DNA from 4 places in the Kitasatospora sp. RG8 genome. Region 4 is predicted to be linked to each of the others. Evidence: riboswitches for the same ligand, from Rfam matches in the RefSeq annotation. Region 4 holds a riboswitch; each other region holds the start of a gene.
The links. Region 4 has a riboswitch for cyclic di-AMP ahead of J5Y04_RS01155 (family 16 glycosylhydrolase). Riboswitches for the same ligand answer to the same signal wherever they lie in the genome.
Positions count from the first base shown of each region.

Region 1: linked by a shared signal. The riboswitch ahead of J5Y04_RS42935 (M23 family metallopeptidase) and the one ahead of J5Y04_RS01155 (family 16 glycosylhydrolase) in region 4 are both predicted to bind cyclic di-AMP.
Region 2: linked by a shared signal. The riboswitch ahead of J5Y04_RS43110 (transglycosylase family protein) and the one ahead of J5Y04_RS01155 (family 16 glycosylhydrolase) in region 4 are both predicted to bind cyclic di-AMP.
Region 3: linked by a shared signal. The riboswitch ahead of J5Y04_RS43350 (transglycosylase family protein) and the one ahead of J5Y04_RS01155 (family 16 glycosylhydrolase) in region 4 are both predicted to bind cyclic di-AMP.

Region 1 is NZ_JAGIYX010000013.1:15,460-22,718, reverse strand. It holds gene J5Y04_RS43255 (SpoIIE family protein phosphatase) at 1-1,651, opposite strand, end outside; tRNA gene J5Y04_RS20305 (tRNA-Ile) at 1,835-1,911, shown strand; gene J5Y04_RS20300 (TetR/AcrR family transcriptional regulator) at 2,001-2,570, opposite strand; gene J5Y04_RS20295 (alpha/beta fold hydrolase) at 2,615-3,442, opposite strand; gene J5Y04_RS20290 (YiaA/YiaB family inner membrane protein) at 3,552-3,842, opposite strand; cyclic di-AMP (ydaO/yuaA leader) riboswitch at 4,088-4,246, shown strand; gene J5Y04_RS42935 (M23 family metallopeptidase) at 4,259-5,119, shown strand; gene J5Y04_RS20280 (hypothetical protein) at 5,236-6,108, opposite strand; gene J5Y04_RS20275 (GNAT family N-acetyltransferase) at 6,151-6,777, shown strand; gene J5Y04_RS20270 (sensor domain-containing protein) at 6,837-7,259, shown strand, end outside.
Region 2 is NZ_JAGIYX010000001.1:11,884-19,142, reverse strand. It holds gene J5Y04_RS43110 (transglycosylase family protein) at 182-1,453, opposite strand; cyclic di-AMP (ydaO/yuaA leader) riboswitch at 1,440-1,640, opposite strand; gene J5Y04_RS00080 (hypothetical protein) at 3,126-3,278, shown strand; gene J5Y04_RS00075 (hypothetical protein) at 3,365-4,285, opposite strand; gene J5Y04_RS00070 (DUF397 domain-containing protein) at 4,800-5,045, shown strand; gene J5Y04_RS00065 (ATP-binding protein) at 5,395-5,925, opposite strand; gene J5Y04_RS00060 (helix-turn-helix transcriptional regulator) at 6,343-7,209, shown strand.
Region 3 is NZ_JAGIYX010000040.1:46,513-53,771, forward strand. It holds gene eno (phosphopyruvate hydratase) at 115-1,401, opposite strand; gene J5Y04_RS43350 (transglycosylase family protein) at 1,649-2,560, opposite strand; cyclic di-AMP (ydaO/yuaA leader) riboswitch at 2,566-2,736, opposite strand; gene J5Y04_RS36815 (cytochrome P450) at 2,963-4,279, opposite strand; gene J5Y04_RS36820 (SDR family NAD(P)-dependent oxidoreductase) at 4,628-5,056, shown strand; gene J5Y04_RS36825 (MazG family protein) at 5,196-6,230, opposite strand; gene J5Y04_RS36830 (hypothetical protein) at 6,421-7,017, opposite strand; partial or broken gene J5Y04_RS36835 (phosphatase PAP2 family protein) at 7,235-7,259, shown strand, end outside.
Region 4 is NZ_JAGIYX010000001.1:262,941-270,199, reverse strand. It holds gene J5Y04_RS01175 (TetR/AcrR family transcriptional regulator) at 1-344, shown strand, start outside; gene J5Y04_RS01170 (esterase family protein) at 746-1,894, shown strand; gene J5Y04_RS01165 (MoaF N-terminal domain-containing protein) at 2,001-2,330, opposite strand; gene J5Y04_RS01160 (triacylglycerol lipase) at 2,602-3,942, shown strand; cyclic di-AMP (ydaO/yuaA leader) riboswitch at 4,194-4,359, shown strand; gene J5Y04_RS01155 (family 16 glycosylhydrolase) at 4,362-5,642, shown strand; gene J5Y04_RS01150 (hypothetical protein) at 5,670-6,293, opposite strand; gene J5Y04_RS01145 (IclR family transcriptional regulator) at 6,555-7,259, opposite strand, start outside.

The DNA of each region.
Region 1 (7,259 bases), on a different contig from region 4:
GCCGGGGCAGGGTGCGCGGCAGCATGGCGCGCTGGAGCTCGGTGGCCCGGTGGTGGTGCGTGTCGTAGAGGCGGGCGCGCTCCAGGGACTGCGCCAGGACGCCGGCGAACGCGGAGTAGAGGGTGCGGTCCTCGCGGCCGAAGGCCCGCTCGGTGGCGAAGGTGATCAGGCAGGAGCCGACCTGCCGCCCGGAGGCGACCAGCGGCAGCACCGTCCAGGCGGGCGGGGTGAGCGGCCCGCCGCCGTCCGGGGCCCGTCCCGTGCGGCCCGGTTCGCTGAACAGCGGGGTGGAGCGGGCCAGCGCGTGCTGCATGACCCCCTCGGAGAGGTCGGCCAGCCTGGTCAGCTCGGTGCGGCGCGGCCCGCCGTAGACGGTGTGCGACACGGGCAGCAGCCGGCCCTCGTCCACCAGGTCGAGCACGATGCTGGCGGCGCCGAAGGCCGGGCGGGCGATGTCGGTCACCGTGGTGGTGACGTCCCGGACGGTGACCGCGCGGGACAGCGCCCGGGTGAGCGCCAGCAGCAGCGCCGAGCGGGCCCCGGCCGCCGGGGCGCCGCCCGGCCCGTCGGCCGGCGGGCGTTCCCCGGGTGCGCGGACGCGGTCCCGGTCGGCGACCAGCCCGGCGATCCGGACCGGCCGCCGGTGCACGTCGAGCATCACCTCGCCGGTCTCCTCGATCCGGACCACGCCGCCGCCCCGGCGCAGCACCCGGTAGGTGATCCGGTACGGGCCGCCGGTGGCGAGCGCCTCGGCCAGGGCGGCCTGGAAGTCCGGCAGGTCCTCGGGGTGGACGATCCGGTCCAGGTCGGGTGCGGCCGCCGGGCCGCCGTCGGCCGGCGGCGGCTGGCCCGCCACCCGGTAGGCCTGGGCGTCCCAGTAGGACTCGCCGGTGACCAGGTCGCGTTCGAAGGCGCCGTGCCCGGCGGAGCGGACGGCGAGCGAGAGCATCGGGTGGGCCAGCCCGGCGGCCCGGCCGGCGTCGTCCGCGTCCGGTCCGTTCGTGTCGGGTCCGTTCCCGTCGGGGCCCGGGGGCGTTCCGGCGCCGGTCGCGGGCGCACCGCCCGGGCGGCCGCCCCTGGGCGGGCCGGTCTCGGCGTTCGCGTGGTGGAGCAGGTGGGAGAGCCGGTGGGCGCAGGCGTCGCCGAGCGTCTCCAGGACGTCGAGGTCGCGCCGGGGGACGGTGCCCCGGTGGGCGAGGGCCAGGGCCAGCACGCCGATCGGCCGCTCGTCGACGATCATCGGCAGGGCGATGATGGCGACCATGCCGGTGCCCATGCCGGCGTTGCGGTTGGGGTAGTCGACGCTGGTGCGCTCGGGGCTGAGCAGGTAGGGGCGGCGCAGCCTGAGCGCCATCGCGGCGGGCAGGTCGCCGGCCGGGTCGACCATGCCGTACCGCTCGTGGGCCCATTCGGGCAGGCCGTGGGAGGCGGCGAGCCGGAGCATTCCGGCGGAGTCCAGCAGGTAGAGCGCGGACCCCTCGCCGGTGATCCAGCCGGGGCCCTCGGCGAGGATCGTGCCGAGGAGTTCGGCGGCGCTGGTGCAGCCGAGCAATAAGCGGACGCAGCGCATGGCGCTGCGCGCGGTGGGGCTGCTGCGCGGCGTCCGGCTCTCGTCCTCGGAGGGGGGAAGCCACGGCGAGGACAGGTCCATGGGATGCCCGGCCTTTCCGTTGCCCTGTCGGGGTGGTGCCTTATCGGACACCCAATTCTTAATACCTTATTTCTTAAGCCGGTGAATGGTCGCCCAGGGTGCCACGGAGGCCCCCGGACCGGACCGCCGTGGCACCCGGTGCGACCGACGGGCCGCCGGTCGAGTAGGATCGGCGAGCGGCAAGGGCCTATAGCTCAGACGGTTAGAGCGCTTCCCTGATAAGGAAGAGGCCACAGGTTCAAGTCCTGTTAGGCCCACCACCGCGAAGGGCCCGGAGCGATCACGCTCCGGGCCCTTCGGCGTCCCTGCGGCCGGCCCCCGCGACCGGCCCCGGTGGGCGCGTCCCGCCTCAGGCCCCGGGCCAGTCGCGCAGGCCGTGGGTGAGGACGGTGATCAGCCGGTCCTGGGTGTCGCCGAGGTCCTCGGCGAGCTGGAAGGCGCCGCCGATGGAGAGCGAGGCGAAGCCGTGGGCCACCGAGCGGACGGCGCGGGCGGCGTGGATCGCCTCCGACCCGGCGAGCCCGTACTCGCGCAGCACCGCGATGATCACGCCGACCAGCCGCGTCGCCGCCCGGGTGAGGTCGTCGTCCGGCTGCGGGGCCTGCGGGAGCGAGTTGTAGCGGTGCGGGTACTCGGTGGCGTAGGCGTGGTAGGCGCGCAGGACGGCGGCGACGGCGTCGTCCCCGCCCCGGCCGACGGCCGCCTCGGCGAGCCGGTCGGCCAGCTCCTCGGTGACCCGGACGGCGACCAGCCGGCGCAGTTCCGCGAGGCCGCCGCTGACGTGCTTGTAGAGCGAGGGAGTGGCCACCCCGGCCCGCGCGGCGACCGCGGCCAGGGTGAGGGCCTCGGGGCCCTGCTCGTCGATGAGGGCGAGGGCGTGGCCGACGACCTGCTCGGGGGTGAGTCCTACTCGGGGCATGGGGGCGATTCTCCGTGGGTCCGGTTCCGGTGGGGCGGGAGGGCTCAGGCCAGCTCGGCGAGGAACCCGAGCAGCGCGTCGGCGGTCGCCTGCGGGTGGTCGGCCATCGGGTAGTGGCCGGAGCCCTCGATCATCACCTTGCGGCCGTTCAGCGCGGCGGCCTGCCGGTCGGCGACCACCTCCGGCTTGGGGAAGTCGGGGTCCTTGCTGCCCATGACGACCAGCGCCGGGCACCGCACGGCCGCGGTCCAGCCGACGGGCGCCGAGTCCCCGCGGACCTGGCCGCGGGTGGCGGTCTTGCGGCCGGGCGTGCGCATCGCGGCGACCAGCCCGTCCACGTACGCGTCGAAGTCGGCCGGCTTGGCGGTCGGGTAGGCCATCCTGCGGTGGTAGAGGCCCCAGAAGGCGGGGGAGTGCACCAGCAGCTTGCCCATGACGCCGAACATCGCGCGCTGCAGGGCGTTCGGCGGCAGGTTCTCGACGAAGGCGTCCAGCAGGACGATCCCGGCGACCCGCTCGGGTGCGTCGCCGGCGGCCTTGACCACGGTCGCGCCGGTGTACGAGTTGCCGGCGAGGACGGCGCGCCCGATGCCGAGGTGGTCGAGCAGGGCGAGGACGTCGGCGGCGATCGCGGCCGGCGAGTAGTCGTCCCAGACGATCGAGGAGTCGCCGAAGCCGCGCAGGTCCATGGTGATCACGCGGCGGCCGGCGGCGACGAGCAGCGGGCGCAGGTGCCGGTAGGCGGCCCGGCTGTCGAGCATCCCCGGGAGCAGGACGACGGGGGCGCCGTCGCCCTGCTCGGTGTCGTCGTAGGCGATCCGGCCGCCGGTGACGTCGAGGTACTGCGTGGTGGGGGCGGTGGTGCGGGACATGGGGGCCTCCTCGGTCCGCCGGGGCGTCGGCGGTGGTGCCGACACCCATAAAGCTAAGGCTAATAGCCTTAGCCGTCAAGCTATCGACCGGATCCGAGGATGGCCCGGATCAGACCCCCTCCACCTTGAACGGGTCGTGCTCGGCCAGCAGCTTCTCCAGCCGGGCCTGGTCCACCCGGGTGACGATCTCGCTGTTCTCCTGCTTGTCGCGGACCACCTTGGCCAGGGTGAACGAGGAGGTGACGGTGTAGAGCAGGCCGACCCCGAGGAAGGCCCGGGTCCAGCCGCCCACCGGGAGGTAGGCGATCCCGGTCGCGAGGGCGCCGGCGGAGAGGGCGAAGGAGAGCACGGCCTGGACGTAGTACGCGGCCGTGGTGCGTGACTGCATCGGTGCGTTCATGGCGTCAGGATGGCCGCGTCGGGCCGGGTCGCACATGAGTAGGGGTACTCAAGTAGGGGTTCGTTCGTTGACGTCCAATAACGTTCGGTAGTGTCAGTTGTTGTCAATCGCCCCAAAATGCCCATCGGGTCACGTAGTGTCCGGGCTGTGTCCTGCTGCTCCTGACGGATGGCTTGGAATCAGGGGCTCCTAGGATTAACGTTTGATAACGCAGCGCGGTCCGCAACGCCGTACCCAGACGGCACCGTGCGCCGTCGCCTAATCCCGCCGGCCGGCCTCCGGGCAGGCCAGGGAGCCGGGGAACCACGTTCCTTGGGGTGAATCGGCCGGGCCCAGGCCCAGCCGTAGGAGACCTTCCTGCTCCGAACCCGTCAGCTAACCCGGTAGGCGCGAAGGAAGGAAAGGAGCGCGCCTCCGTGGCGTCGACGCACTCTCCGGCAAACCTGCCCGGCTCCTCCGCCGGCACCCAGCTGCTCGACCACCCGTGGCCGCCCGCCCACCCGGGCGAGTCCGGCGGGCCCTCCGACGAGGCGGCCCCGCAGGCCGCCGAGGCCAACCGGCACCGGATGCCGCGTCAGACCCGTGGGACGGCCCCGCTGCTCGGCGTCACCGCCGTCGCCGCCACCCTGGGCGCCACCGGCTTCGCCTCCGCGACCCCGGCCGCCGCCCCCGCCGTCGAGGCCCCCGACGAGACCCCGGTCGCCCTCGCCGCCGACCCCGGCCTCGCCCTCGCCGCCCGGATCCAGCAGCAGGCCGACAGCCAGCGCACCGCCGCCGAGGAGGGCGCCCGGCTCCAGGCCGCCAAGGAGGCCGAGGCCAAGCGCGCCGCCCAGCAGCAGGAGGCCAAGCGGGCCGCCGAGGAGGCCGAGAAGGCCAAGCTCGCCGCCATCAACCTGCCGGTGCGCGACTACAACCTCTCCGCCCACTACGGCCAGAGCGCCTCCTACTGGGCCCACCTGCACACCGGCCTGGACTTCGCCGCCGACACCGGCACCCCGGTCTACGCCGTCGGCCAGGGCACCATCACCTCGGCCGGCTGGGCCGGCTCCTACGGCTACCGGATCGTCGAGACGCTGCCCGACGGCACCGAGATCTGGTACTGCCACCTCTCCTCGATCATCAAGGGCTCCGGCAAGGTCGTCCCCGGCCAGCAGCTCGGCAAGGTCGGCGCCACCGGCAACGTCACCGGCCCCCACCTGCACCTGGAGGTCCGCCCGGGCGGCGGCGCCCCGGTCGACCCGGAGAGCTGGTTCGAGCAGCGCGGCATCACCCCCTGACGAGCACCGGAGTGCCCCGGCCGTCACGACGACGGCCGGGGCACCCGTGCGTCCCGCCCAGGGCCACGCCCCGGGGGCGCGGACCGGACCAGGCCCGCGCCCCCGTGCCCCCGCGCTCACTCCCCCGGCAGCTGCGCGAGGTACGCGTCGATCTCCTCCTGGCCGGGCTCCGGCGCGAGGTCCGGGAACTCCGCCACCAGCAGCCGCGGCAGCCCCGGCACCGTCCACTCGCCGAACAGGTCCAGCGCCGCCTCGACCGCCGCCTCCTCGAACGCCCCGAAGTCCCCCGCCAGCTCGTCCGGCATCGGGCGGCCCAGCGCCGTCAGCTCCGCCAGGTTGCGGTAGCTGCGCCGCATCAGGCCCTGCTCCAGCAGCCGCCGGGCGCCGTCCGTGGCCATCCCGACCGAGAGCACCCGGGCCGCGCCCCAGCCCTCCTCGTCCGCCTCGTCCAGCCAGCCGGCCACCGCCAGCGCCTCGAAGGCGGCCCGCCGGTCCTCCTCGGCCAGCTCCCGGAACGCCGTCAGCCACTCCCGCACCGCCGCCTTGTCGGCGAGGTCGACGTCGTGCGCGCACAGCAGCACCGCGTAGAGCCGGGGCCAGGTCACCAGGTCGGCCCGGCGCAGCAGCCCGGCGGCCACCTCGCCCTGCCACTCGGCCTCCGCGTGCAGCCGCTCCTGCCGCTTGGCGTTGAGCCGCTTCGCCGCGCGCTGGTGGTCGACCAACAGCCGCACCGCCTCGCCGTACGCCAGCGGGTCCTGCTCGGGCGCGGGCTGGACGTACAGGTGGAGCCGCTCGTACAGCAGTTGCTCCACGGCGTTCGAGGTCAGCTCCGGCCAGCCGTCGTGCATCCTGCTCTCGCCCAGCTCCAGCAGCGCCAGCACCGCCCGCACCGCGGATTCGGCCACCGGCGCGCGGCCCTCGGCCTCCGCCCAGGCGAGCAGGTCGGCGGCCTTGGTGCGCGGGGCGAGCCGCAGGTCATCTTCTTCCATGTGACGTACGGTAATCGGAAAGCGCGGGTAGGGTCGGCAGACATGGTCCCCGTCCGACTCACCGGCCCCCGCCTGGCCATCCGCGAGTTCCACCACACGCCGGGCGACGTCGACGCCCTGCACGCGGTCTTCGGCGACCCGGAGGCCATCCGCTACCTGCCCTTCGAGCCGCGCGACCGCGAGGACTGCGCCGACCAGATCGAGCAGTACCTGGAGGAGGCGCTCCGGGACGAGCGGACGGTCTACCGACTGGCCGTCACCCGGCACACCGACGCCGGCGACCCCGCCGACGCCACCCCGATCGGCACCGCCGCCCTCACCCTCGGCGGCCACCGCTCCGCCCTCCTGGGCTACGCGCTGCGCGCCGACACCTGGGGCAACGGCTACGCGGGCGAGATCACCTCGCTGCTCTGCGACTTCGCGTTCGGGCCGCTCGGCCTGCACCGGCTGGCGGCCCGGGTGGACGTGGACCACGACGCCTCGGCCCGGGTGCTCACCCGGGCCGGTTTCCACCTGGAGGGCCGGGTGCGGCACGACGTGTACCTGCGGGGTGCCTGGCACGACTCCTTCCAGTACTCCCTGCTCCAGGACGAGTGGCCGCCCGGACGGGGGGATAACCCCACCCCCGCTCCGGCGGGGAGCCGGATGTCCGGCAGGCCGCTTCCTTGACAGGGTTAACCCATCAGCCCGAACGGCACCGCCACAGACCCGAGGACCGAGGCCCGGCTATGACGACCAGCGAGCACACACTGCGCAGCGAGTACGACCGCCACGACGGCGCCCGCCGCACCGAGGAGCCGCCCTACGCCTGGCGGGCGCCGTTCTCCTCCTACTACTACCGGGAGCTGGGCTTCGTGCTCAGCGGGTTCCCGGTCGCCATCGCCGGCTTCGTCTTCTCCGTCACGCTGTTCTGCCTCGGCCTCGCCACCTTCGTCACCGTCCTCGGCCTGCCGGTGCTCGCCGGACTGACCAGCGGCGCCCGCGGCTTCGGCCGGCTGGAGCGGGCCCGGGCCCGCGGCATGCTGGCGCTGGACGTGCCGGGCCCGGAGCCGGTGCGGGCGGTGCGGCCCGGGGCCTGGGGCGCCGTCACCGCACGGCTGACGGACGTGGCCGGCTGGAAGGCCGCGCTGTACCAGGTGCTGATGTTCCCC
Region 2 (7,259 bases), 250 kb from region 4:
TGACTCCTTCTCGGGTGCGGAGCAGCAGCATGCCCGCTGCGCCCCGACTCCACCACGGCCTCCACCGGACCCGCACCCGCTGCCCGTGGGCGGGCAGGCCGAAGCCCCCGGGAAGAGCGACCAGGCTCTTCCCGGGGGCTTCGGCGTACCTGCGCGGGCCCGGGAGCCGCGCGCCGGGGGATCAGACCCGGCCGGCGAAGTCCGGGGCCCAGTTGGCGATGGTCTCGGTCCGCACGCCCGCGCTCGGGTTGGCGGCCTCGACGTACGCGCCGTTGCCGACGTAGATCGCGACGTGGTAGACGCCGGAGTCCTGGCCGTTGTTGGACCAGAACAGCAGGTCGCCCGGCTTGAGCGCGTCCAGCGAGACGTGGGTGGAGGCGGCGGCCTGGTCGGCGGCGACGCGCGGGATGGAGACGCCCGCGGCGCGCAGCGCGGCCTGGGTCAGGCCGGAGCAGTCCCAGCCGCCGTTGCCGGTGCCCCCGTAGACGTACGCCTGGCCGACCTTCGACTCGGCGAAGGCGACCGCGGCGGCCATGCTGCCGGTGGCGGCCTGGGCGGGCGCCTGGGTCTGGGTCTGGGCGGCCGGCTTGGCGGCCGGGGCCTGGGTCTGGGCGGCGGGCTTGGCGGCGGCGGCCTGGCCGGAGTTGCCGGAGCTCCGGTCGAACCAGTTGAAGCCCTTGCCGGACTCGTCCGAGGCCTGGGCGCGGTCACCGAGGGTCAGGTGCTGACCGGGGTAGATGACGTGCGGGCCGTCGGTCAGGGTGGAGCGGTTGAGCTCGTACAGCCGCTCCCAGCCGCCCTGGACGTTGTTCTTGTCGGCGATCGAGGAGAGCCAGTCGCCGGCGACGACGGTGTAGTCGTTGGAGGCGGCCTTGTCCTGCCACTTCTTCGACCAGTTCTGGCCGGACTGCGGCTTGGCGGAGTCGGTGGAGGCCGGGGCCTGGTCGGCCTTCGGCGCGGCCGGCTTGGCGGCGGGGGCCTGCGCGGCGGGCGCGGCCGGGGCCGGGGTCTGCGCGGCGGGCTTGGCGGCCGTGGTGGTGTCGACCGCGGCGGGGGTGCCGCCCTTGGTCAGGCCGGCCTGGACGGAGCAGACGGGCCAGGCACCGGGGCCCTGGACGGCGAGCACCTTCTCGGCGATCGCGATCTGCTGGTCCTTGGTGGCGAGGTCGGCGCGGGCCGCGTACGCGGTGCCGCCGAACTCCGCCCAGGTGCTGTTGGTGAACTGGAGGCCGCCGTAGAAGCCGTTGCCGGTGTTGATGCTCCAGTTGCCGCTGCTCTCGCACTGCGCGACCTTGTCCCAGGTGGCGACGGAGGCGGCGGAGGCGGTGCCGGAGGTCAGGCAGGGGACGGTGAGACCGATGCCGACGACGCCGAGGGTGGCGATCGCGCGGCGGGTGCGGCTGGACAGGCGGGTGCCGTTGGTGGGCAGCATGAAGACGCGGTCCTCTCCCACGCCTGCGAGGTGAGCTGTCGGATTCGGGCTGGAGTTGCCCGGCCGCGCTGTGGACGCGGCTTCACCCCTAGCCCTGAACCGGTACGCGGACCGGTCCGGGGCGACTTACCTGTGGTTCCCCCGCTCCTGCCGTGGTGCGTTCTGCGCTGCCAGCGCACCCGACGGCAGGACTCGGCGTTGCGGATGAGCTGGGTCCGTGTGGCCACGAACGGGGAGCACGTTAAGCAGACTTAAGTTCAAACCGCAAACATGTGTGACGCTCGTCACGGTTTGCGGAAAGCCTGCGGAAAGGCTGTCCACCATGATCAGAAATGACCGTTTTCGCGCAACGCCCGCCGCGGTCAATGCAACTGCCTGTGCTTCAGGAGGTCGGGACCGACGCAGCCGTCCGGGGGGAGGGCTACGCAGCGATGGCCATGGGCGAGGAGCCGGACGCGGGCCGGCCGGCCGCCGGGCCCCGCGGAGCGCATCGCCGGGCAAAGCATCGCAGACCGGACATCCCGCCTGAAGCGGCCCGAACTCCCTTAAGTCGCCGCACAATGCTGCGCCGGCTCGCGGTCGGCACGGCGTTCGCGGCGATCGGCGGCGAGGAGGCCCTGCGACGCTCGCTGACCGGCCCCACGGCGCCCGTCGCCGCCGGGGGCACCGCCACGAGCCCGGCCGGGACGGGAGGCGACGGAGCCATGGACCACGGCGACGCCGCGCCGCCGCCCTCCGCCGGCGCCGCGGAGGGCGCCGCCCCCGGGCAGCCCGCCGCCGCGCCCGCCGTCGACCGGAACGGCCGCCCGTGGTCCGACCCGACCGGCTGGGGCGGCAGGGTGCCCGGCCCGCAGAGCGCCGTCCGGATCACCGACAAGGTGCTGCTGGACACCGACGCCACCGTCGCCTCGCTGCTGGTCGAACCGGGCGGCGCCCTCACCTTCGCCGCCGGCCGCACCGTCACCCTCGCCTCGGCGGGCAACGTCGAGGTCCGCGGCACCCTCGCCCTCGCCCCCGACGACACCGCCGTGCACACCCTGCGCTTCCCGGCCGTCGACGAGAAGCGGTTCCGGGGCGACGGCATGAAGGTTGGTCGACACCGACGTCGGCCTCCGGGTCACCGGCGCCGGGTACCTGCGGCTGGACGGCGCCGCCAAGACCGCCTGGGTACGCGCCGCCGGCGGCCTGCGGGCCGGCGACACCACCGTCACCCTGGCCGCCCCGCCCGCCGGTTGGCGGCCCGGCGACGAACTGTCCGTCACCCCGACCGGCCCGCCGGGCGAGGACGGCTCCTCCACCCGCTACGACCTGGCCGTCGTCCGGTCCGTCAGCGGACCCGGCGTCACCCTGGAGGCACCGCTGAAGTACGCGCACCCGCGGGTCCCGGCCGGAGGGGGCGTCACCGTCGGCGCCGAGGTGCTCAACCTGACCCGTGGCGTCCGGGTCGAGGGCAGCGCCGAGGGGCGCGCCCAAGTCCACATCACCAGCTCCCGCCGGGCCGACGTCCGGCACGCCGCGCTGCGCTGGGTCGGCCCGCGCACCGAGACCGGGGAGACCTGGAGGGGACCGGACGGGGCCGCCCCGGTCACCGCCCCCGTCCTCGGCCGGCGGCAACGAACTCTGGGTCGACCCGGAGCCCGGGCCACCCGGGAACATCCTGCTGCGCCGGGCCGGGCAGTCCGAGGTGCTCCAGGTGCGCCGGGCGGACGGCGGCGGAACCGCGCAGCCGCAGTGGAACGCGAGCAGTACGCCGGTGGCCTCGTTCGCCGCGCAGTCCCGGCCGGTGCAGACGCCCGCCCTGGGCCTCAAGGACGCCGCCGCGCCCACCGGCCGGGTGGGCGGCTAGCGGACGGGGAGAGACGGGGGGAGGACGGCCGAAGGGGCCCGGAGTGCGCTCCGGGCCCCTTCGTGCGGTCTGTCCGCAGTGGGCTGCTACTGGGCGGCGTGGCGCCCGCCGCCCTCCTCGACCGCGGACTCCTCGGCGTGCGCCTCGGGGTCGGCGGCCGGAAGCACGGCCAGGTAGGTGGAGGCGATCAGCTGGCCCACCGTCGGGTACGCGCCCAGCGGGGCGGCGGACGGGCAGCCGGTCTCCTCGGCGGCCGTGGCGAGCAGCTCGGAGTCGGCCTCGGGGCCGATCACCAGTGGGGCCAGCGCCGGGTTCTGGGCGCCCATCTCCTTGAGGTGGGCGACGGCCGCGGCCACCGATCCCGGCACGTCGAGCGCGGCGGGGACGACCGGCACGGCCAGCCGGGCGGCCAGCAGCATTCCGGTGATCCCGGCGGCGTCGGCCGCCTCCTGGCCCCCGACGGTGGTGAGCACAACGCCGTCGGCGGCGGTGGCGATGGCGAACAGGCGGGCGCGGTCGGCGCGGGCCAGACCGGCCTCGGAGAGCCGGACGTGGACGGCCTCGGCCAGCAGCGGGTGCGGGCCCAGCACGTCGGTGACGTGGGCGCCGTACTCGGCGGCGAGCGCGTGCAGGTCGGCCAGGAAGCCGTGCGGGCCGGGGAGCAGCGGCACCACGACCGGTGCCGGCAGGCCCGCCTCGGCGGCGTGCGCCAGCAGTTCGGCGACGGTGTGCTCGTCACCGGCGGTGCCGGCGGACTCGCCCTCGCCCGTGTCGCCCGGCAGGTAGCCGGCCGCCGTCTGCACGCCGTTCTGCTCGCTGCGCACGATGGACAGCAGTTCCTCGACCACGGAACGGGACTCGGGCCCGGCGGTCGCGGGCACCGCGAGCACCAGGGCCGGGGACCCGGCCGGGATCTCGGGGCGCTCGGGGCGGCGGTGGCGCCCCCGCGCACGGGAGCCTGGAGTGCGGACGGGCAGTGGCGCGCCCGGGATGGCTGCGGTGCTCATGGCGGAGATCGTAGGACATCTGGCCGCCCACCCTGCAGTCGGCTGCCGAACCGGGACGGGCGGGCCGCCCGAAAATCGGACATACTCCGCCAAACCCCCGCGCGGCCGGGACATCTTCTCTGACGCGCTTGACGGCCCCTCCCGTTGCACCCCCGTCGCGTGAGATGTCTCACAGGCACGGTGGCGTCTGACGGAGGGTCACGGGAGTGCGACTCCCGGCATTCGAAGATCAACATTCAGCGGGGGGCCGCCTACGGGCGGTTATCGGCGATCCGCCGATTCAGTCGGCTATGTCCGCTTACGTGCCGTCAGGTGGTGGGGTCGTGAAGAGTTGCAGTTTGGCGGCGAACGACCCGTGCACCTGCACCGTCCCGTGCTGATGCACGTGCACTGGAGCTATCATCACGTCAAGTGAGGCGTTGTGCCGGGCCGGTACGGGGCCGGCCCAGTCGTTCGGCTGTTGTGCCGGGGCGCCGAGCTGGACGACCACTCCGGAGCTCTTCGGGAGATTTCTATGCACAACACGTACGACGCGTACAACGGGATGGCGGCTGCGGACCTCAAGGACGTGGTCTGGCAGAAGAGCCTGCACAGCAACTCTCAGGGCAACTGCGTCGAGTTCGCCGCCCTCCCGGGGGGCGAGGTGGCGATGCGCAACTCGCGCTTCCCCGACGGTCCGGCACTGATCTACACCCGGGCCGAGATCGCCGCGCTGCTGCTGGGGGCCAAGGACGGGGAGTTCGACCACCTGGCGGTCTGACCGGCCGCCGCCTTCTCCATCGGGGGGCCGTCGTGGGTGCTGACACCGCGACGGCCTTTGTCTTCTCCGCTTGTCCTGTCGCTGTTGTGTTGTCCGGCTCCTGCGCCGTCCGGGGTGCGCCCCGTCGGGGGCGGACCGGGAGAGCGTGAGCCGCGGCCGCGCACCCGGGTGGTGTGGTCCCCCGGGGGTCCGCCGGCCGGTGGCGGGCCGTTCGTCGTCACCCGCTCGGGCGTCCCGTGGTCGGGCCGGGAGGGTCCTGCCGGACGTCGTCTCCCGTGGTCCCGCCGGACGCCGTGTCCTGCGGCCGCCGCGTGGCCGCGTGGTCTCCGCCGGGCGGAGCGTCCTGCTGCTAGGCCGAGCGGCGGTGCCGGCCGCCGAGCTCGGGGACGGCGTTCACGGCGGTGCGCTCCGCCTCGAACAGCGCCCAGACCACCTTGCCGCTGCCCAGCGGGTGCCAGCCCCAGGAACGGCTGAAGGAGTCCACCAGGTGGAGCCCGCGCCCCGATTCGGCGACGAAGTCGGCCTCCCGGGCCACCGGCCCGATGCTGCTCGGGTCGCTGACCGCGCAGACCACCTGCGGTGCGCGGTGTACCAGGCTTATTCGGATCGGCAGCCGTCCATCGGCCGTGGGCTGGACGGGGAAGTCGTAGTCGTCGAGTGCGCCGCCCGCCGTGCCGGGGCGCGCGCCGATCGCGTGCCGCAGGGCGTTGGTCACCAGCTCCGAGGCCACCAGCGCGACATCGTCGAACAGCTCGTCCAGTCCCCAGCGCTGAAGAGCCGTCCTGGCGAAGTCGCGCGCGGTTCTGACGGCTTCGTAGCGAGGGGCGAGCGTACAGGTGACCACATGGGGATCGACTGCCAAGGCCGTACCGGTGCTCATGAAGAGCTCCTCCCATAAGGGGGCGGACACGGCTGGACCCGCCGGGGTCATGCCGGTCACCTCCGACTCGCTCGGCCGCACGGCCGCCCCCTCGACCAGGCGCGCGCGCACACGAACGCCCGGTGGCGCGGGGGCGCTGCCGGGCTGGTGCGCGGAGTCGCGCGTGGGGTCGACGCGGAGCCCGCGGGATTGCCAGGGATGTGCAGGTGCACGTGCACCATGGTCCTCTGCGCTCACTGCAGATGCAAGAGTCGATTCACGTGCAGTTGTTCAAATGGCATATGCAAGAGCCGAATGCACGTGCATCCTGGTGTGAGAGGTGCAGAACTGATAGGAACATCCGTCAGTATCGGCACCGTGAGCGCTCAACTGATGGCAGACTGTGCGCTGTTTGCCCTAGGTGGAGGTTTCGACCGCATGACCACAGTTCAGCCGGGCGGCGGCTCGATGGTCCGCCGGATCCTCCTCGGCTCGCAGCTTCGCCGGCTCCGCGAGACGCGCGGCATCACCCGCGAGGACGCGGGCTACGCGATCCGCGCCTCCGAGTCCAAGATCAGCCGCATGGAGCTCGGCCGCGTCAGCTTCAAGGAGCGCGACGTCGCCGACCTGCTCAGCCTCTACGGCGTCGACGACGGCGGCGAGCGCGAGGCCCTGCTCGGCCTCGTCCGCGAGGCCAACAAGTCCGGCTGGTGGCACAGTTTCAACGACGTCCTGCCGGGCTGGTTCCAGACCTACGTCGGCCTGGAGGAGGCCGCCGCGCTGATCCGCACGTACGAGGTGCAGTTCATCCCCGGGCTGCTGCAGTCCGAGGAGTACGCGCGGGCGGTGTTCGGCCAGAGCCGGCCGGTGATCAGCGAGGAGGAGGTCGAACGCCGGGTCAGCCTCCGGCTGCGCCGCCAGAAGCTGCTCACCGAGGGCAACAGCCCCCGGCTCTGGGCCGTCATCGACGAGGCCGCGCTGCGCCGCCCGGTCGGCGGGCCGAAGGTGATGCGCGGTCAGGTGCAGTACCTGATCGACGTCGCCGAGCAGGCCAACGTGGTGATCCAGGTGATGCCGTTCCGCTTCGGCGCGCACGCCGGCGAGTCCGGGGCCTTCACCATCCTCCGCTTCCCCGAGCAGGACCTCGCCGACGTGGTCTACCTGGAGCAGCTCACCAGCGCGCTCTACCTCGACAAGCGGGACGACGTCGACGCGTACATCCAGGTCATGGAGCGGCTCTGCGTGGACAGCCTCACGCCCGAGCGCACCATCGACCTGCTCGCGTCGATCCTGAAGGAGCGCTGACAGCCCGCTCTACGGCGGCCGGACGCACGACGGATCCGGAACGCGGAGCA
Region 3 (7,259 bases), on a different contig from region 4:
CCCGCCGTCCACCCTACGGGGTGAACGGCGGGGCACCGGTCAGGCTTGCGCCGGCGGGCGCGGGTCAGCCCTCGGACGTACGGCGTTCACCGGTCCTCGGGACGACCGTGCGCGTCACTCCGCAGCGCGGAAGCGCGGGAAGGCGCCGCGGCCGGCGTACTCGGCGGCGTCGTCGAGGATCTCCTCGATGCGCAGCAGCTGGTTGTACTTGGCGACGCGCTCGGAGCGGGCCGGGGCACCGGTCTTGATCTGGCCGCAGTTGGTGGCGACGGCCAGGTCGGCGATGGTGACGTCCTCGGTCTCGCCGGAGCGGTGCGACATCATGCAGCGGTAGCCGTTGCGCTGGGCCAGCTCGACGGCGTCCAGGGTCTCGGTCAGCGAACCGATCTGGTTCACCTTGACCAGCAGGGCGTTGGCGGTGCCGGTCTCGATGCCCTTGGCCAGGCGGGCCGGGTTGGTGACGAACAGGTCGTCGCCGACCAGCTGGACCTTGTCGCCCAGCTTGACGGTCATGGCCTTCCAGCCGTCCCAGTCCGACTCGTCCAGCGGGTCCTCGATGGAGACCAGCGGGTACGAGGCGACCAGGTCGGCGTAGTACTCGATGAGCTCGGCGGAGGTGAGCGCCTTGCCCTCGAACTGGTAGGCGCCGTCCTCGTAGAACTCGGAGGCGGCGACGTCCAGCGCCAGCGCGATGTCGCGGCCGGGCACGTAGCCGGCCTTCTGGATGGCCTCGGTGATGAGGTCCAGGGCCTCGCGGTTGCTGTCCAGGTTCGGCGCGAAGCCGCCCTCGTCGCCGAGGCCGGTGGAGAGGCCGCGCTCCTTCAGGACGCCCTTGAGGGTGTGGTAGACCTCGACGCCCCAGCGGACGGCCTCGGAGAAGGACTCCGCGCCGATCGGGGCGATCATGAACTCCTGGATGTCGACGTTGGAGTCCGCGTGCGAGCCACCGTTGAGGATGTTCATCATCGGGACCGGCAGGACGTGCGCGTTCGGGCCGCCCAGGTAGCGGAACAGCGGCAGGTCGCTGGCCTCGGAGGCGGCGTGCGCGACGGCCAGGGAGACGCCCAGGATGGCGTTGGCGCCGAGCGAGGACTTGTCCGGGGTGGCGTCCAGGTCGAGCATGGCCTGGTCGATCAGGCGCTGCTCGGTGGCGTCGTAGCCGACCAGCTCCGGGCCGATCTGCTCGATGACGGCCAGGACGGCCTTCTCGACGCCCTTGCCGAAGTAGCGGTTCTTGTCACCGTCGCGCAGCTCCAGGGCCTCGAAGGCACCGGTGGAGGCACCCGACGGGACAGCGGCACGACCGGTGCTGCCGTCGTCGAGGCCGACCTCGACCTCGACCGTGGGGTTGCCACGCGAGTCGAGAATCTCACGGGCTACGACGACATCGATGGACGGCACGAGGCATCTCCTAGCGGAAGCAGGTTCGACTGACGGTGGGTGCTGTCGGGCGAACGATTGCGGAGTCGTTACGACCAGAGCCTAACCGCACGGGCTCTCGGGGCCACGCTGACCTCGGTCCCGTCTCAGCGTGTGGCCCTGCTACCCCCCGGTAGTTCACCTGGTTGCCCGACGGAAGCCGACCAGATGTGGACGAAGGGGGCCAAATCCGGCCCCCTTCGCCGAGTCACCGTGAGAGAGGTTGCGCTCAGCCGAGGTTGAGCACCTGTCCGGGCATGATCAGGTCCGGGTCGGCGCCGACGGTGCCGCGGTTGCCGTCGTACAGCGCCTGCCAGCCCCCGGGGAGACCCTGGGTGGCGGCGATGCCGGCCAGCGTGTCGCCGGACTGGACGGTGTAGCCGTGGCCGGCGTGCTGCTGGGCCGCGGGGGCGCTCTGCGCGACCGGGGCGGCCTGCGCGGCCGGAGCCGCCTGGGCGGCGCGGTTGTCCTGACCCGCACCCTGGCCGGCGTACTGCTGGTAGACGCTCTGGTGGCTGGTCCAGTACCAGTCACCGTTGCTCTGGTACCAGTACACCTTCGCGTCGGCGTCCCAGCCGCCGTGGCCGGAGAAGTCCGGGGTCGTGGCCTGCTGCTGCCCGTACGGCTGGGCCTGCTGCGCGTGCTGCTGGGCGGCGGGCTTCTGGGCCTGCTGCTGGGCCGGCTTCGGCTGGGCGGGCTTCTGGGCCGGCTTCGGCGCGGCGGGCTTGGCGTCCGAGGCGGTGTCGACCGAGGCCGGGGCACCGCCCTTGCTCAGGCCGGCCTTCTGCGAGCAGACCGGCCAGGCGCCCGGGCCCTGCGAGGCGAGGACCTTCTCCGCGACCGAGATCTGCTGGCCCTTGCTGGCCTGGTTGGCCTGCGGAGCGTAGGACGTGCCGCCGTACGCCTTCCAGGTGCTGGAGGTGAACTGCAGGCCGCCGTAGAAGCCGTTGCCCGTGTTGATGCTCCAGTTGCCGCCGCTCTCGCACTGGGCGACCGCGTCCCAGGTCGAGACGGGGGCCGCCGAGGCGCCGGTGGCGGTGAGGATCGGCATCGCGAGTCCGACGCCGGCCACACCGGCGACTGCGATGGCCTTCTCGGCCTGGGTGCGACGACGGTGACGGCCAGTTCCAACGAACAGCATGAATGGGTCCCTCTCCGCACGCCTGCGAGGTGAGCTGTCGGGTTCGGACCGGGAGGTGGCCCGGCCGCTCGCGCGGAAGGCTTTCTGCCCGCGCGGGCGGCTTCACCCCAAGCCGTGGGGGACGGCAACAAACCTGGTTCCCCCGCCCCTGCCCAGGGGTCTGGTCGGTTTCCCGTGGCACGGCGGGCAGGATTCGGCGTTCCGCGCACGAGGTCCGCAGCTGCGAACTTCAGGGAGGGTAGGCAGATCCTCTTACCAATCACAAGCTCATATCGCCGATATCACACAGAAATTACGGTGAGTGGCTGATCGCCTACCAACGAAGGCGGTATGTCCGCTTTGATGGCGGTTCAACCCCCCTGTTTCGGCGTGTCGGAGACGTCCCGTCAGTGTGTCGAGGCATCAGTCCGTGATGTCGGAGGCCCCGACGGAGGGCTCGTCAGCAGGGACGACGGGCTTCTTCTCGGGAGTGAATTCGACCGGAAGTTCACGAAGTCCACGCATGATCAGACCACCTCGCCAGCGCAGGTTGTCCGGGTTCTCGGCCAGCCGCAGATCCGGCAGCCGGGAGAGCAGGGTGGCCAGCGCCGCCCGCCCCTCGAGCCGGGCCAGCGGGGCGCCGATGCAGTAGTGGATTCCGTGCCCGAAGCCCAGGTGCGGGTTGTCCGCCCGGGCCAGGTCGAGGGTGTTCTCGTCGGCGAACCTCGCCGGGTCCCGGTCCGCCGCCGCGAGCACCACCAGCACCGGATCGCCGACCGGGATCGCCACCCCGCCGATGGTCAGCGGGCTGGTCGCGAACCGCCAGGTGGCCAGCTCCACCGGCCCGTCGTAGCGCAGGAGTTCCTCGATCCCGGTCTCCAGCAGGGAGCTCTCCCCGCGGGCGATCGAATCCTGCAGCAGCGCCCGCTGGTCCGGGTTGCGCAGCAGGCCGTAGGTGCCGTTGCCGATCAGGTTGACGGTCGTCTCGAACCCGGCGAAGAGCAGGATGAAGGCCATCGCCGCGGCCTCGTTCTCGGTCAGGTGCTCGCCGTGGTCGCTGGCCCGGATCAGGCCGGAGATCAGGTCGTCGCCGAGGTCCGCCCGCTTGCGGTGGATCAGCTCCGCCAGGTAGGCGCGGATCCGCTTCACCGCCCGCCCCACACCACCGCGCTGGCCCCCGCCCTGGCCCGGCCTGGTGTGCCGCACCATCATGCCCGCCCAGTCCCGGAAGTCGTCCTGGTCCTCCGCGGGCACGCCGAGCAGGTCGCAGATCGCGTAGATGGGGAGGGGGAAGGCGAACTCGTGGATCAGGTCGGCGCTGCCGCGCTCCGCGAAGCCGTCGATCAGCCGGTCGGTGAGCTGCTGCACCCTCGGCTCGAACTCGGCCACCCGGCGGGGCGTGAACGCCTTCGAGACCAGCCGGCGCAGCCGGGTGTGGTCCGGCGGGTCGATGTTCAGCAGATGCGTCATCAGGTTGGCCTGGCGTTCGCCCGGGATGCCGACCCGGCCCGTGCTGTGGGCCTGCGTGCTGTGGTGGAGCGGGTTCTTGGAGAGCCGGCTGTCGGCGAGGGCCTGCCGGGCGTCCGCGTACCTGGTCACCAGCCAGGCCTCGACCCCGCTCGGCAGGGTGGTGCGGTGCACCGGCTCGTGCTCCCGCAGCCACGCGTAGGCCGGGTACGGGTCGGCGGCGAAGTCCCAGGTGAAGAGCGGCGGGCGGGCGGAATCGGGCTGAACTGGCATGTGTCGACGGTATCCGGTGGGATCCCCGGGGTCCGGGGGGCGGGTTCCCGGAGGTGCGGGGCGTCGGCGGGACGTGCGCGGGACGTCGGCGGGGCGTCGGCGGGACGTCCGTCCGACGGGGCCGGGGGGCGGTTCCTCGGGGTGACGCGGGGCGTCGGCGGCGTGTCGCGGGGCGTCGGCGGGGCGCCTGTTCGAGGGGCCCTGCCGAAGGGTTCCCGGGCGTGGCAGGCGTGAGCCTGGTCACCTGAGGGGTAATCCCTGTTGCGGAGGGTCAGGACAAGCCTACGATCCTCCCGCAAAGCAACACGTGGGCGCCGGTGCGGAGCCGCCCACAGGGAGGAGCGCACCATGCGGGTCACCGGGGCAGTCGTGGTCATCGCCGTACTCGACGGCGGGTCGGGTGCCGATCTCGCACGCCGCTTCACCGCCGCCGGCGCCGTCGGGGTGCTCATCGCCGACCAGCGGGAGGGCGTCGCCGAGGACCTCGCCACCGAGCTCGACCGGCCCGGCTGCCCGGTCGTCGGCGTCTGCGGCGACATCCGCCGCCCCAGCGACGTCGCCGCCCTCGTCGACACCGCCGAGAAGCACCTCGGACCGATCGACCTGTTCTGCGTGGCCGGCCCGGACGGCGAGCGCATCGTCTCCCTCGCCGAGCTGCCCGACCACCTGGACCTGGAGCGGCTCGCCGAGCTGCTCGCACTGGTCGGCGAGGCCATCGGCGAGGTCGTGGTGCCGCAGCAGCGCCGTCCGGTGGAGAACGCCGCCGCGGTCGTCTGACCCGTCCTGCCCGGACGCCGTCCCCCCGGGGGCCGGGAGCCGTCCGGGGGCGGGGACTCGTCGGGGCCGGGAGCCGTCCGTCCGGGCCGGGGGCTCGTCGGGGCCGTGAACCGTCCGGGGGCCGGGTGGTGCCCGGGGTTCAGTCGTTCGGCTTGAGCCCCTCCGCGGCGCGGACGGCGTCCCGGTACCCGCGCGCGGCCGCCCGCAACGCGGCGTCCACGTCCACACCCGCGTCGTGCGCCCGCTGCGCCACGGCCAGCATCAGCGTGCCCGCCGACTCCGCGGTGAGCTCGGCCGGCAGCTCGTACGGCGCGTCGGGCACTCCCGCCACCCCGGCCCGGCGCACCCGTGACACCAGCTTCGCCGCGTACGCCAGCGACGGCAGCCCGGCCGGCACGCCGTCCAGCACCGACTCGCGGTCCGACTTCTCGGCCGCCTTCAGCGTCTCCCAGTTCGCCTCCACCTCGGCGGCGCCCTCGGCCTCGGCGTCCCCGAACACGTGCGGGTGGCGGTACATCAGCTTCTCGACGATGTCCCCCGCCACGTCGTCGATCGAGAACGCGTCGGTGGGGTGCTCCTCGGCGATCCGGGAGTGGAAGAAGACCTGGAGCAGGACGTCGCCCAGCTCCTCCCGGAGCGTCTCGCGGTCCCCCTCCTCGATCGCCTCGACCAGCTCGAAGGCCTCCTCCACCAGGTACTTCACCAGGCTGGCGTGGGTCTGCTCGGCGTCCCAGGGACAGCCGCCCGGCGAGCGCAGGCGGTCCATCACCGAGACCAGGTCCAGCAGGCGCGCACCCGGCAGGTCGTACGAGCCCGGCAGCACCTCGATCTCGGGCACCTCGCCCGCGTGCTCCACCGCGAGGCGCGCCAGCGCGTCGGTCAGCCCCGGGTCACCGTCCGGGCTGCCCAGCCAGACCGTCGGGCCCGCTCCGGCCGGCAGGTCCGTCGGCAGGTCGGTCAGCAGGCGCGCCAGGGCCGGCGCGGAGCCCGGAGGCACGACCTCCACCTCGACACCGGCCTGCCGCACCGCCGCCAGCTGCGGGTTCCCGGCGTCCCCCGCCAGCACCCGCCCCGCCGAACGCAGCGCCTCCCACGCCGGCCACGCCAGCAGGCCGGGGGCCACCCGGTGGGTGGTGGTGAGCAGGATCAACTTGGCGCCCGGAGAATTCGTCACACCCCGAACCTACCCGCCCCGGCCGACGCCCTGCCTCCGCGCTTCCCCGGGGGGAAACACCCGCCCCACGCGCACCCCGCCGACCCATGCGCCGGAAGTCGGCCCCACCGACTTTCCCGTGCGCAGCCCACCAACCCCGCGCACCAGAAGTCGACCCCACCGACTTCCCGTGCGGCCCCTTTCGCTCCGGTCAGGGGGCCAGCCAGGGCGGGGCATCGGGGAGGAGGGCGACCTGGTCCGGGTTCCAGGTGCCGTAGCGGGGGTTGACGTGCACGCGGAGGGCGATGGCCGCGGCGGCCAGGGCGAGGCGGACGGTGGCGTCGCCCACGGGGGTGTCGGCGTCCTGGCCGGCTTCGGCGGCGAGGCGGGTGATGCCCAGCCTGCGGCGGTAGTAGTCGTCGATGCCGCTGCCCGGGACGCCCCGGGACGCCAGTGCCCGGGCGAGCGCTCCGGCCCCGCCGTACCGCTCCTCGTCCGCCGTGCGGGCCGCCGCCACCTCGGTGTTGCCGATGGCCGGCCCCCGCTCCGCCACCGCACGGGCGACCACCGCGTCGAGCACCAGGTCGGAGACGGCCCGCCGGGCCAGCCCGTCCGGCTCCTCCCGGGCGTCCGCCGAGGCGCCCCCTGCCGTGTGCCGCAGTTCCGCGACCCGCGCCTCGACCGTGCCCACCGGGATCCGCCGGCCGTCCAGCACCGCCGCCGTGCCCGGCGTGAGCCTGCCGCCCCCGCACGCCGCCAGCGCCGAGGCGGCGAGCAGGACGCCTGCGACGGCGGTCCGACGGTGCATGGCTGGTCTCCGGGGTGACGGCGGCGCGCGACGGAGGTCCGGTGAGGGGCCCGGCGTTGTCCCGAGGGTAGGGCGGACGGGGCCGGGTCGCGCGGACCGTGACCCGAACGGGTCATCCGCGCGGAACGCAACGACTGTCAACCCTGACGATCGTCCAGGTCTCCCCCTGACTTTCGGGTCGGGCGGCCGCCCGGCCGTCGCTCCTACCGTCCTGGTCATGAGGAACACGGGCAGGAGAGAGA
Region 4 (7,259 bases):
GCGACCTGCGGCTCCTCGCCCGCGGCCTGGCCGCCTGGCTGCGCGGGCCGTCCGGTGCGGCGGTGCTCGCGGTGATGCTCTCGGAGGGCGCCCAGGCGCCGGGCATCGCCGAGGTCCGGTCGCGGATCTTCGACGACCGGCTGCGGCGGGCCGAGCCGATCGTCACCCGGGCCCTCGGGCGCGGGGAACTGCCCGCCGGCACCGACCCGGCCGCGGTCATCAAGGCCCTCGCCGCGCCGCTCTACTTCCGGGTGCTCATCACTGCCGAGCCGGTCGACGACGCGGCCGCCGACCGTGCCGTGACCGCGGCCCTGGCGGCCGCCCGGCACGGCGGACTGGGCTGAACCCGCGGTCGGCGCGCACCGCCGTCGACCGGGGCTGCGGGTGCCGACGCCGTCGGTGCCGCAGTACGCCGGTGTCCGGAGAGCGCCCGGGCCGGAGCCGAACCGGGCGCAGGCCGCGCCTCTGAACCCCAGCCAGCTGACTCCGCGCCACCTCGGGGCCACCTCGCGCCCTCTCGCGCCGTCTCGCGATGCCCGTGTCATACCTCCGGACCCCGCCCGGCCCGCCGATCCCCGCTGGTCGGCGGGTCCGGGACACCTCCGCGGACCGCTAGGGTTGTTGATCGCGCCTCGGCGACGGCCTTCGCAGTGGACGGGGGAACCGGGGCGGCCGTCCCGAGTGTCATGGCAACTGGCCGCCGGCGGTCGGGGCTGTGACGTACGAGGCGTGGGAGCAGTAGGACATGGGTCTGACGAGCCACAAGGTGCTGGCGCTGACCGCATTGATCGCCGTCGGGATGATGGCGGGCACGGTCTGGTTGTGGCCGAGACTGGCGAAGCGGACCTGGCAGGCGGTGCTCGGCCGGATCGGCACGCTGCTCGCTACCCAGCTCGCCGTGCTCGCGGCACTGGGCCTGGTGGCCAACAACTACTTCGCCTTCTACAGCAGCTGGGACGACCTGCTCGGCACCGGTGACAACGGCCCGGTCGTCATCCAGAACAAGGCGGACGCCTCGGGCCGTCTGCAGGTGGAGACCATCGGCCACGCCGCCGTCCAGGGCGGCGGGGCGCTCGGCCGCGATCCCAGGCAGTCCGGCGAGATCCGCGAGGTGCGGATCGACGGCGCCGCCAGCCGGCTCTCCACCGAGGGGTACGTCTACCTGCCGCCGCAGTACTTCCAGCCGGAGTACGAGCAGAAGCAGTTCCCGGCGATCATCGTCTCCACCGGCTTTCCCGGCATCGCCAAGAACCTGGTGACCCGGCTGAACTACCCGGGTGCGGCACTGAAGCTGCTCCAGGAGGGCCGGATGCAGCCGACCGTGCTGGTGCTGATGACGCCGTCGCCCGCGCTGCCGCAGGACACCGAGTGCGAGGACGTCCCGGGCGGCCCGCAGTCCGAGACCTACTACACCAAGGACGTTCCCGCCGCGATCCAGGCGTCGTACCGGGTCTCCTCGGACCCGCAGGCCTGGGGCTTCATGGGCAACTCGACCGGCGGCTACTGCGCCCTCAAGCTGGCCATGCGCCACCCGGAGGCCTTCCCGACCGCGGTCTCGCTCTCCGGCTACTACCAGGCGGCCGACGACCCGACCACCACCGAGCTCTTCAAGGGCCCCGGCGGCCAGCAGCGCCGCCACGAGGCCGACCTCATGTGGCGGCTGAAGAACCTGCCGCACCCCAAGGTGTCCGTCCTGCTGGCCGGCACCAAGCAGGGCGACGGCGACTACAAGCGTGACACCGAGGCGTTCGTGGCCGCGGTCAACAGCCCGATGAAGGTCTCGTACAGCATGTTGCAGACCGGCGGCCACAACTTCGAGACCTGGAGCAGGCTGCTGCCGTCCTCGCTCGAGTGGCTCTCCCAGCGCCTCCAGGTCCCCGGCCGGACGGTCTGACCCCGGTCCGCCGCGCCGACCACCGAAACGCGGGGCCCGCCCACGTCGAACGCCGGGCCCGCCCACCCCGAGGGATGAGCGGGCCCGGCGTTCCGGTTCCTCCGCCTCAGCCCACCGGCTCCAGCGTGCCGGTGTGCAGCTCGCCGACCCGGCCGCCCTCGCCCTCGTACGTCCAGAACGCGCGCACCGTCAGCTTCCCGAGGTCCATCAGGTGGCTGACGGTGATGCCGCTCTGCTCGGTCCAGCTGACGAAGTAGAGCTCGGGGCCCACCTGGGCGACGTGCAGGGCGACGTCCTCCCACTGGCCGGCCGACTCGCCGAGGCCCTCCCAGCGCAGCCGCTTGCCGTCGGCCGAGTACGCGTTGCGGAAGGCCGCGCCGTTGTCGACCTGGAAGAGGTAGGTGCGGCCGGCGAAGGCGGGCAGGGGCGCGGTCATGGCGGGACGGGTCCTCGTCTCTCGTCTGGGCGTACGGCACTGCGGGTGGACCTCCAACCTATCCGACGGGTGACCTTCGCGGCGGCGTTGCGCCCACCCCGTCACGGCGCGGGCCCGCCGGTGCCACGGACGGGGCCGCCACGCCCTCCAGTCGCGGGGTGTGACACCGGCACATGGGCGGCCCGGCGGTCCGGTCGTACGGTGCAGGATCCGGCCCACCGGGACGTGGGCCGACCCAGCAGCCCGCCACCTTCCGGCCAGGGAGCCGCCGATGCCCGCCACCAGCACCGCCAGCACCAGCACCGCCAGCACCAGACCCGTCACCGGGCCCGTCACCGGAAGAGCCACCCCGCCCACCCCCGCCGGACGCCTGCCGGCCGCCCTCACCGTCCTCCTCACCCTCACCGCCCTCCTCCTCGGCACGCCCCCGCCCGCCTCGGCGGCCACCGCACCGCTCACCCTGGAGGCCGCCTTCACCGCGCCCGGCAACGGTTGGGCCAAGGTCGAGCGCTACCTCGACACCACCGCCGGGTTCCGCGCCGAGCAGTACCCGCCCGGCGGGCGGGGGGACCAGGACGGCGCCCGCCTGACCTACTTCGGCGGCGTCCGCCAGCCCTATTCCGGGCGCTTCCTGCTCTACTCGGCCGCCGGCTGGAACACCGGCGGCCGGGACGTCCCGGTCCTGCTGGTCCACGGCGCGAACGACAACGCCGACCGCGCCTGGGCGAACCCGAACGAGAGCGGCAGCTGCGGCGCGTCCGCCTGCCCGTCCACCGGCCTCGCCCAGTACCTCGCCGGGACCGGCCACCGCGTCTTCGCGGTCGGCTTCGCGCACAAGCAGGGCGACAACCTGCTCCAGGCGCAGGCCGTCGGCGACGCGATCGCCCTGATCCGGGCCCGGCTCGGGGTGTCCCAGGTGGACGTGGTCGCCTGGAGCAAGGGGGAGGTCGCCGCCCGCGCGTACGTCTCCTCGGTACGGCCGTCCTGGGGCCGGGCCTACGCGGGAGACGTCCGCCGCCTGGTCACCCTCGGCGGGCCGAACGGCGGCCTGGACTACGTCTACGCGCACGGCTGGGCGTTCTCGCTGGCCACCTGGCCGGCCTGCGGCGGCACCGCCAACGCGCCCTCGCCGCACCTGTACATGACCTGCTACGGCACGTACACCGCCCAGCCCTGCCTCGGGGTCCTGCCTACCGGCGGGTACGACTGCTACCCGGGCCAGCGCCAGCTGCTCGCCCGCTGGGACGGCGTCTACGGGGTGGACGGCTCGGCCCAGGACTGGTGGACGACGTACTACGGGGGACAGGGCTACTACACCTCCGGCCAGGGCATCCAGGCGGCGATCGACGCCGGTTCGCTGATCGGGCCGCTCCAGCAGGCGGGCGTCCCGGCGGCGGTCGCCACCTTCCTGATGGCGGGCGGCTCGGCCGACATCCCGGGGATCCTCAACGAGAACCGCGGGCCCAGCGACGGCATCGTCCTCACCCGCAGCGCCCTGGACACCACCGGGATCGGTACGGTCGGCGGGACGCGGCTGCTCGGCGGGCTCAACCACCTGGAGCTGGCCTGGTCCCCGGACGCGATGAGCCAGGTGAACAGCTGGCTCGGCTGACCACCCGGCCGGCGACCGCCCGCCCGGCCGATGCCACGACACCGCCCGGCCGGCGCCCCGCTCACCGTCCTCCCGGTGCCCGTACGGCCAACTGATCCACTCCGCACCGTCGTTGATCGACTCCACTGTGACCTGCACGACAACACCCTCCACCGAGTTGTCGCCCCCCGGACGGCCTGCCTAGCCTGCTCGGGACGTCCGCTTCGCGGACCTCCGCCGTCGGGACGCCGAGTCCTGTCCACCCGCCGGCCGGCAACCGAGCACCACAGCGGACGGGAGCGGGGGACCCAGGTCAGTGCCCGGCCCGTGCGCTCCCCGCGCCCGGGCCGTGGCTAGGGGTGAAGCCGCTCCACAGGCGGCCGGGCAACCTCAGCCCGAACCCGACAGCTCACCTCGCAGGCGTCGCAGAGGACACTGCCATGCAGAAGCCCACCCGGCGCAGCGCGCCGCGCCATGCCCGCCCCAGCCACCGCGGTCGCAACGCCGCCTTCGCCGTCACCGGCGTGCTCGCCATCAGCGGTGCCGGCCTCCTGGGCATTCCCGCGGTGAGCGGGGCCCAGGCGGCCACCGCGCCGACCGTCACCCAGGACAGGCTCGGCCCGGCCACCATGGTCGCGGGCAACGCCTCCGCCGCCTCGCTGACCGTCCACTCCTCGGCCTGCTTCACCGCCAGGACGGTCGGTGTCGGCGTGCGTGACGCGGCCGGCCACAACCTCGACTTCCCCGGCAACCGCACCAACGCGCAGATCTGCCCGGGCGGGCTGACGGTCACCACCGGCTCGCGGACCCTGCCGGCCGGCACCTACACCCAGTTCGGCTTCTGGCAGGACTCCGCCGGTGCCTGGCACAACCTGCCCTCGCAGAAGCTCGTGGTCTCGGCCGCCGCCACGCCGGCGCCCGCCCCGACCACCGCACCCACCGCCACCCCGACCACCGCACCCACCGCCACCCCGACGCCCGCGCCGACCGCGACCCCGTCGCAGACCGCCGCCCCGGGCGCGATACCGGTCGCCGGCAAGAAGCTCACCTGGTCGGACGACTTCAACAGCCTCGACCTGGGCTCCCGCTGGACGGCCGACCGGAGCAGCTCGTACCACTACGGCGACCACAACCCGAACGACAACAAGCTCGACTGGCTGAACAAGAACAACGTCACCGTCTCCGGCGGCGTCGCCACCTTCACCGCCAAGCCGAGCAGCCACACGCTGGAGAACGGCAAGCAGGCCTGGGACACCGGGCTGCTCACCACGGAGTACTCCAGCGAGGGCTTCAAGGTGAAGACCGGCGACTACATCGAGACCCGGGTCAAGCTCCCCGCCGGCACCGGCGCCTGGCCGGCGCTGTGGACCTGGAACGGCACCAGCGGCGCCCACGGTGAGATCGACTCCTTCGAGTACCACACCGACAACCCGAACCTGCTGGAGCTGACCAACCACATCACCCCGGGTCACCTGTACTACACGGACGCCAAGGCGATCGCGAAGGACGGCTGGGTCACCATCGGCACCCACTACGGGGCCACCTCGGTCGACTGGTACGTCAACGGCGCCAAGGTGTTCTCCGACGGCAAGGGCGTCGGCGCCGACTGGGCCGCGTACCCGATCCTCAACCTGTCCCTGAGCGCGGGGCAGTACCACCCCGCGCCGCAGGGCACGGCGCCGATCACCTTCGCCGCGGACTACGTCCGCGTCTACCGGTAGGACCGGCCGTTGCGGACCGCCCGCCCGTCAGTGGCGGGCGGCCTCCACGACCTGGATGCTGAACGGCTGCCGGTTGTCCGTCTCGTTCCGGTCGTCGTCACCGCGCACCGCGACGTAGCCGCCGCTCAGCTCGCCGAGGGGGACGGTGGGGGCGAGCCGGACCGGGATCAGCGCCGTCGCGCTCCGGTACCGCCCCAGGCCGGCCGGGAAGGTGCAGCGCACCCGGTGGCCGTTCTGGAAGTCGTAGCAGTTCTCCGGGAAGTAGGGCTTCTCGGGCGTGACCCCCTCTGGCAGGGTGATCACCACGGTGAACGGTGAGGCCGTCCGGTCCGGGCCGGTGTTGGTGACGAACGCGTGCACCGTGGTGGTGCCGCCGGGTACGGCGGGGTCCGGATCGATCCGGATCACCTCCAGGTCGGAATCGGAGGCGGAGGGGGCGGGGGCCGCGGGTGCCGCCGGCGCGGTGACCTCCGCCGCCGGGTCGGTCCCCGGGGCCGGATCGGCGTCCGGGCACGCCCACGCGGGACCGGCGGCCAGCGCCGCCAGTGCACACCCGACCGTCAGCGACCTGACGGCCAGCGACCGGCCTGCCGACGGCCCGACCACCGTCCGCCCGACCACCGGTTCCCCGACCACCGGTTCCCCGGCCACCGGTTCCCCGGCCCCGGGCGCCCCGGCCTCCGCCGACCTGCCGAAGAAACCCCGTACGGACCCTCTGCGCGACATCGCCGCTCACCCTGTCCTTCGCGTTCCGGCGCCCGGCACCGTCGCGGGGCGCGTCCGCATTCAGCGTGACCGACCGGCCCGTCGCGGCCGGGGCAACCCGCCCTCGGGCCGCTCGAACGGGCGAACGCCTCCGCAGGAGGCCGACCGGGTCGACCTCCTGTGCGGGGAAACGCCGGTGACGCCGTGTCAGGGGGCCAGGACCTGCCCCAGCCGGGCCGCGATGTGGTGCATCACCGGTACCAGCGAGGCCGCGCCGGCCTGCTCCTCCAGCGCCCGGATCCGGGCCTCCGGACCGGAGACCGAGAGGGCCGTCGGGGTCGGCGCGCCCGGTACGGCGAGGGCGATGCAGCGCACCCCGATCTCCTGCTCCTGGTCGTCCACCACGTAGCCGCGCTCGCGCGCCTCGGCCAGCTGGTTCAGCAGCTCCTGCGGGTCGGTCACCGTGAACTCGGTGTGCGCGGGCAGCGGGTTGGGGCCGAGGACGGCCCGGGCCTCGTCCTCCGGCAGCTGGGCCAGCAGGGCCTTGCCGACGCCGGTGCAGTGCGGCTGCACCCGGCGGCCGACCTCGGTGAACATCCGCATCGAGCGCCGCGACTGCACCTGTCCGACGTAGACCACCTCGCCGCCCTCCAGCACGGCCAGGTTGGCCGTCTCGCCGGTGGCCTCCATCAGCTCGGCCAGGTAGGGGCGGGCCCAGCTGCCCAGCAGCCGGCCGGCCGTCTCGCCGAGCCGGATCAGCCGCGGGCCGAGGGTGTAGCGGCGTGCGGTGTCCTGGCGCACATAGCCCTGCTGGACGAGGGTACGAACCAGACGGTGGATGGTGGGCATCGGCAGCCCGGAGGAGGTGGAGAGCTCGCTGAGCGTGGCCACGCCGCCGGAGTCGGCCAGCGC